DNA from 3 places in the Caproiciproducens sp. NJN-50 genome. Region 3 is predicted to be linked to each of the others. Evidence: predicted binding sites of a transcription regulator. Region 3 holds the regulator's gene; each other region holds the start of a gene.
What was found. Region 3 encodes HrcA, which represses chaperone genes, less so after heat shock. Its sites were predicted from a motif close to TGTTAGCACTCNNNNNNNNNGAGTGCTAACA; they were not measured.
Positions count from the first base shown of each region.

Region 1: the regulator HrcA is predicted to act here: its motif matches at 876-906, upstream of EQM14_RS11780 (Hsp20/alpha crystallin family protein).
Region 2: the regulator HrcA is predicted to act here: its motif matches at 933-963, upstream of EQM14_RS09495 (co-chaperone GroES).

Region 1 is NZ_CP035283.1:2,439,009-2,441,273, forward strand. Features, by position in the region: gene EQM14_RS11775 (ABC transporter ATP-binding protein) at 1-822, shown strand, start outside; gene EQM14_RS11780 (Hsp20/alpha crystallin family protein) at 1,024-1,446, shown strand; gene EQM14_RS11785 (Hsp20/alpha crystallin family protein) at 1,499-1,924, shown strand; gene EQM14_RS11790 (Hsp20/alpha crystallin family protein) at 2,020-2,265, shown strand, end outside.
Region 2 is NZ_CP035283.1:1,977,385-1,979,649, forward strand. Features, by position in the region: gene groL (chaperonin GroEL) at 1-571, opposite strand, end outside; gene EQM14_RS09495 (co-chaperone GroES) at 622-906, opposite strand; gene EQM14_RS09500 (diacylglycerol/lipid kinase family protein) at 1,028-1,954, opposite strand; gene EQM14_RS09505 (DUF6483 family protein) at 1,954-2,265, opposite strand, start outside.
Region 3 is NZ_CP035283.1:3,216,769-3,219,033, forward strand. Features, by position in the region: gene dnaK (molecular chaperone DnaK) at 1-217, opposite strand, end outside; gene EQM14_RS15710 (nucleotide exchange factor GrpE) at 273-878, opposite strand; gene hrcA (heat-inducible transcriptional repressor HrcA) at 896-1,927, opposite strand.

The DNA of each region.
Region 1 (2,265 bases), 780 kb from region 3:
TTCAAGCGGTTTCTCGAAGTCATCGAGACCGAGCCGGAGATTGTGGACCGGCCCGGCGCCGTGGACCTCGGCGAAGTGAAAGGAAACATTGAATACCGGGACGTTTCGTTCAGCTACAACGAGTCCGAACAGGTCCTGAACCATATTGATCTGAAAATCGACGCAGGGCAGACCATTGCGCTGGTCGGCCCCTCCGGCGGAGGCAAAACGACGCTCTGTTCCCTTCTCCCCCGCTTTTACGACGTGACCGGCGGAAGCGTTTCGATCGACGGAATCGACGTGCGGAAAATCCGCCTGGAATCTCTCCGGAACGCGATCGGCATCGTGCAGCAGGACGTTTACCTGTTTTCCGGCAGCATCCGCGACAATATCGCCTACGGCAGGCCGGACGCGTCGGACGAGGAGATCGTCGAGGCCGCGCGCAACGCCAACATCCACGATTTCATCATGGGTCTGGAGGACGGCTACAACACTTATGTCGGAGAGCGCGGCGCGCGTCTTTCCGGCGGTCAGAAGCAGCGCATCTCCATCGCCCGCGTCTTTCTGAAAAACCCGAAGATCCTGATTCTGGACGAAGCCACCAGCGCCCTGGACAACGAAAGTGAGCGCCGGATTCAGGCGTCGCTCGACCTGCTCAGCCGGGACCGCACCACCGTCGTAATCGCGCACCGGCTGTCCACCATACGGAATGCCAACGAGATCGTCGTCATCGGCGACGACGGCATTCTGGAGAGCGGCACACACGATTCTCTGCTGCGCGCGGACGGGATCTACGCAAGGTATTACAATCTTCAGTATGAAGGGCTGGAGGAGATGGAATAATCGAACGGCCGCGGGGCCGCCCGGATCCGGGCGGCCCCGTTCTTTTTATAAAGTTTTAGCACTCTTTTCATTAGAGTGCTAAAATTCATAATAATTCAAAGATTATTTCAAAAATTATTCATATATGGCAGATATACTGTAGTTGTTGAAAGGGAAAACAAAGAATTCCCGATAGATCAAACGGAAACGGAGGTTTCGAGTATGTTTGATTTGATTCCTTTTAGACACAGCGAAAGCAGTTTGTTTGATGAATTCGACCGCATGATGGGCGAAAGTTTCTGGAACGGTATGGACTCTTTTCATTCCTTTCGGACCGATATCCTTGACAAAGGCGATCGATATGTTCTGAAAGCGGATCTGCCCGGATTTCAAAAGCAGGAAATCAACATCAGCGTGGAGGGCGACCGGCTGGTCCTGAGCGCGGAACATAAAGAAGAAGGAAACGAAAATAAAAAGAATTATCTTCGCAGGGAAAGAAGATATGGGGCGTTCAGCCGGAGCTTCGATATCAGCGGCATCGACCCTGGCCGGATCAACGCAAGCTACCAAAACGGCGTGCTGGAATTGGAACTGCCGAAACTGGTCCAGGCAAAACCGCAGGAAAAAAGAATTGAAGTAAAATAGCCGGCTCATCATAACGGCAGATGAATCACTAAAAAAACAGGAGGTTTTTTCTATGTTTGACTTGGTTCCTTTTGATAACAGATCCGGCGGGATCTTCGACTACTTCGACCGGGTGATGAACAACGGATTTTTCGGCAGCCCGGACGCCGACTGTGCTCCCTGCCGCGCGGATATCCTCGACCAGGGAGACAAGTTCGTGCTGATGGCCGACATGCCCGGCTTCCGGAAGGAAGACATCAAGATCGGCATCGACGGCGATGTGCTGACCCTTTCCGCCGAGCGCAGGGAAGAAGCGAACGGCAGCGGAGAGAATTTTGTGCGCAGGGAGAGGAAATACGGTTCCTTAGCCCGCAGCTTCGACATTCAGGGCATCGACACCGGAAAGATCAGCGCAAGCTATCAGGACGGCGTATTGACCCTCGATTTGCCGAAAATCGTAGAAACGAAGCCCTCTTCCCGTAAAATTGAGATTCAATAATACGAAAAGTATTCCTTTGCAAGGCTCCGTCAGCGCGCCCTTCGCGCAGGACTTTCAAAATATGACTCTGATTCAATTTAAAGGAGGTTTTCAGTATGTTCGATTTGGTTCCATTTGAAAGCAGGTCCGGCAGCATCTTTGACACATTCGACCGGATGCTGAACAGCAGCTTTTTCGGTGAATTCGGAGCGGAGTCCGCTCCCTGCAGAACCGACATTCTGGAGGAAAATGACAAGTTTGTGCTGAAGGCCGACTTGCCGGGATTCAAAAAAGAGGACATCAAGCTCTCCGTCGACGGCGACAGGCTGCAGCTGACCGCCGAGCACAAGGAAGAATCCGGC
Region 2 (2,265 bases), 1.2 Mb from region 3:
TGCCTTCCACAACCTCGGAGTAAGTCTCCGCCGTTTTGGATTCCTCAACGGTGATGACGCCGTCGGAAGTGACCTTCGCCATCGCTTCGGAAATCAGTTTGCCGATAAACTCACTTGATGCGGAAATCGCCGCAACGCGCGCAATGTCGTCCGGGCCGGAAACTTTCTTGGAGTTCTTCTTCAGCGCATCCACCGCGACATCGACGGCGTCCTGGATGCCGTTGCGGATCGCCATCGGGTTCGCACCCGCCGTGACGTTCTTCATGCCTTCGCGGATCAGCGCCTGCGCGAGCAAAGTGGCGGTCGTGGTGCCGTCGCCGGCCACGTCGTTTGTCTTGGTGGCAACTTCCTTGACAAGCTGCGCGCCCATGTTTTCAAACGCGTCGTCCAGTTCGATTTCCTTCGCGATCGTCACGCCGTCGTTGGTGATGAGCGGAGCGCCGAACTTTTTGTCGAGAACAACATTGCGGCCCTTGGGGCCAAGGGTAATCTTAACCGTATCGGCAAGCTGATTTACGCCGTTCAGCAGCGCTTTTCTGGCTTCCTCGCCGTAGATAATCTGTTTTGCCATAAATCTGATTCCTCCAAATTTTAATATTTGTTAAGGCATGGGCAGTTTTTTCATTCCACGACCGCGAGAATATCGTTCTGGCGGACCAGAGTATAGTCCGTACCGTCCAGCTTGACTTCCGTCCCGGCGTATTTGCTGCAGATGACACGGTCGCCCTTTTTCACGTACATGGTGACCTCCTTGCCGTCCACCAGTCCGCCCGGGCCGACCTCGACGACGTCAGCGATCTGAGGCTTTTCTTTCGCGGAGCCGGCCAGGATAATGCCGCTCTTCGTGGTTTCCTCCGCTTCTTCCATTTTAATGAGCACTCTGTCCAACAAAGGTTTTACAGTCATAATATGTCCTCCTTAATCATTATTGCATTTAGCACTCATTAACCTTGAGTGCTAAGATTATTTTATCTGCTTCCCCACTAAAAATCAAGAGGTTTTTTGAGAAAAAGCAGGATTTCACAAATTATTTACAAATTCCTTCCGTCCCATTCTCCGGAACGATAAACCGTGCGGCTCCGGGAAGAATTTGGAAACGGGCGGCCTTGATCAAAGCGACGTCTCCGTCCCGGTTGGAAGCGACGGGTTTCTCCGCGACGATCTCCATTTTTTTCCCGCGGCGGAAGGTCAGGATTTCTTCGAATTCCTTCGCCCCGATATGCCGCCCCGCCTTGTACAGGCCGACAAGCCTCGGGATCTGATAAAGCGGCGGCTTCCGGATCAGGATAAAGTCCAGCAGGCCGTCGTCCGGGACCGCCTGCGGCGCGCCCCGGTATCCCCCTCCGTAGTACTGCCCGCTGGCGGCCAGGGCGAAAACGAAGCACCCTTCAAAGGTTTCGGAATCGTCGATCCTGACGCGCAGGTTGTCCCCGATCCGGCCGAGGAGGACCCTCAGAAGCGCCAGATCGTAAGCGGCGGGACCGCTGACAAGCGGAAGGCGCTTGATGCGCTCCATATACAAAGCCACCATCGCGTCCATGCCCACGGAGCACAGGTTGATCGAGAGCCCAAGCCCCGTGCGGATCAGGTCGACTGGCCGCGAAACCCCCGCAAGCTGCCGTTCGGGGGAGAGGAAATCTTCCATCGCGCCGAAAATTTTAATATAATCATTGCCGGACCCGCAGGGAAAAATTCCGATCTCCACATTCTTTTTCCCCGCGGCGCCCTGGGCGATTTCACCGAGCGTCCCGTCTCCGCCAAAGGCGTAAATTCTGACCGGGTCCCCTTTTTCCGCTTCCCTTTCGGTCAGCCGGATCGCCTCTCCCGGCTCCCGCGTCAGGTAACAGGCGGGATTCAGTTCCTGCGCCATAAAAAAGCGCCGGACCGCCGGAAGGACGGTCTCAGCCGCGTTCTGTTTGCCCGCGGCGGGATTGACGATCAGGACATAGCGCATCAGGGTTCCTCCCCCGGCGCCGACTGAAACAGGTCGGACAGCGGAATCCCGAACCGGCCGGCGGCTTCTTTCAGGCCGTCGCCGATCTCCCCGCGTGAAAAGCCGCAGCGCTCCAGCGTGTCGTCGTCGAGCGCGTTCAGCCTCGAATAGAAGTCGACGGCCATCTCCAGATACCGCCGGTCGCGTGAATCCATCCGTTCGAACAGCAGATTTTCCGCTTCGTTGATCTGATTTTCCCGAATCAGCTTCACCAGCGTCTGATGCAGCCGGTATGCCGAATCTTTCTTCTCTGCTTCCGAAATTTCAAACTC
Region 3 (2,265 bases):
TTTCTCTTTTTATGGAACTGATGGTGCGGTCCGGATTCGTGATTGCCTGGCGCTTCGCCAGCTGGCCAACGATGCGCTCGCCCGTCTTTTTAAACGCCACGACGGACGGGGTGGTCCTTTCCCCTTCCGCGTTCGGGATGACGACCGGCTTGCCGCCCTCAATCACCGCAACGCAGGAATTGGTGGTGCCCAGATCGATGCCTATTGTTTTTGACATATTGATTAACCTCCAATACGTATCATTCAATAAAAATTATAATATATGAAAAAGGTTAGTTGGCCACCTGCACCATCGCATGCCGGATCACCCGGCCGCCAATCTGATACCCTTTTTGAAACACCTTGACCACCGAATTTTCTCCGCTTTTCGGGTCTTCCACATGGGAAATCGCGTTGTGCAGCTCCGGGTCGAAAGGCTCCCCTTCCTTCCCCATCTCCTTGACGCCCAGCTTGTCAAGGGCCGACTGCATTTGCTTCTGCACCAGCTCGACGCCCCTGCGCATATCCTCCGCGGTGCATTCTTTCTGCTCCAGCGCGCGGTCCAGGCTGTCCGCCACTGTCAGGATCTCCTGCACGGCGGCCGCGGTGGCGTCGTTATAAAGGGAAGCCTTCTCCCGCGCCGTGCGCTTGCGGTAGTTATCGTACTCCGCGGCCGTGCGGAGAAGCAGATCCTTCTGCTTTTCCACCTGCCGGTTCGCTTCCTCCAGCTTGCGCTGCAGTTCCGCTTCGGCATTTGCGGCAGCATCTTCCTTCGTCTCTTCCCGCGGCGCCGCCTGTTCCGAAGACTTCTCTTTCTCCGGGGTCGGTTCCTCCGCAGCCTCCGGTCCCTTTTCCAGGTCTTCGGCCTGTGTTTTCTCTTTCTTCTCTTTTTCCTCCAAAACTGGCGCCCCTTTCTTTATTCCAAGTCCATCAATTCCGTCAGCATTCTGCCGACCGAACCGGAGAGATATTCAATGCTGGACATGATCCTGCCGTAATTCATCCTCATCGGCCCGATGATGGCGATGGCCCCCGCGTCCCTGCCCCCGACGCTGTACCGGGAGACGATGACACTGGAATCGCGCAGCTCCGGGCGCCGGCTCTCTTCTCCGAGGATGACCCGGACGTTGTCCTTCGGCTGCGACAGCAGCCTGCAAAGGTCGTCGGGCCGGGAGAGGAAGTCCATGATGCGGCGCAGCTCCTCCTGCCCGAACTCCGGATAAAACAGAAGGTTGATTTCGCCGTTCAGGCAGATCTCCGACTGCATGGATTCCTGAGCCGCGTCCGCGACCGCCATCAGGGCGGAACTGATCATCATCGCCATATCGCCCATCGAGGCCGCCAGAGACTGGATATACGCCGGCGTGATGCTGGAAACCGGAATGCCGATCAGCTTTTCGTTCAGCATGCGGAAAAAGACCCGCAGGATTTCCGGCGTGATATCAAAATCGCAGTGAAACACACGGCTTTTCATCGTCCCGGCGGAAGTCATCAGGATCACCATTGCCGTGCGCCGGCTGGTCTGCACCAGCTGCACGGCGCGGATGACCGCGGATTCGCCGCTCGGCGTGGTCGAAACCGCCGCGAACTTCGTCATGGAAGCGAGCACCTTCGCGACGCCGTCCAGCAGCTTTTCCGGGTCATAGGCGCTCGGAAGGATCAGGCTGTCGATATACCGCTTTTCGTCGCCCGTCATGCCGGGCCGCTTCATCAGCCGGTCGATATAGACCCGGTACCCCTTTTCGGTCGGGACGCGCCCGGCGGAGGTGTGCGGCTGCTCAAGAAGCCCAAGTTCGCTCAGGTCGCTCATCTCATTCCGGACCGTCGCGGAAGAGACGTTGAAGTCAAGGGTCTCGCACAGGGACTTGGAACCCACGGGCTCTCCGGTCAGAATATACAAATCAATCACTGCGGCGAGTATTTTCTGCTGTCTCGGGGTCAGTTCCAATCCCTTTCCCTCCCGTTTCTCCGCTTTTAGCACTCCTCACTTTAGAGTGCTAACGTTCTGTAAATAGAGTACCATTAGTTTATCCCATTGTCAATATGTTAATTGTAAACTAATTATGAAATTCTGCGCCGCGGCTCAGGAATTTCCGGAACCGTAGCGCCGAAACCCTCTTTGTGCCGGCATTCCCGGAAGCTTTTATCGCCAAACCGGAGCCTTGCGGACGCAAAAGGCGTCCCGGCCGGCCCAAAGGGAGCAGCGTCACGCCGCAAACAGGTTCAGACTGTAAAAAATGGTTGAATTTTGAAGAAATCTGGATTATACTGATAGCAAGGCACAAT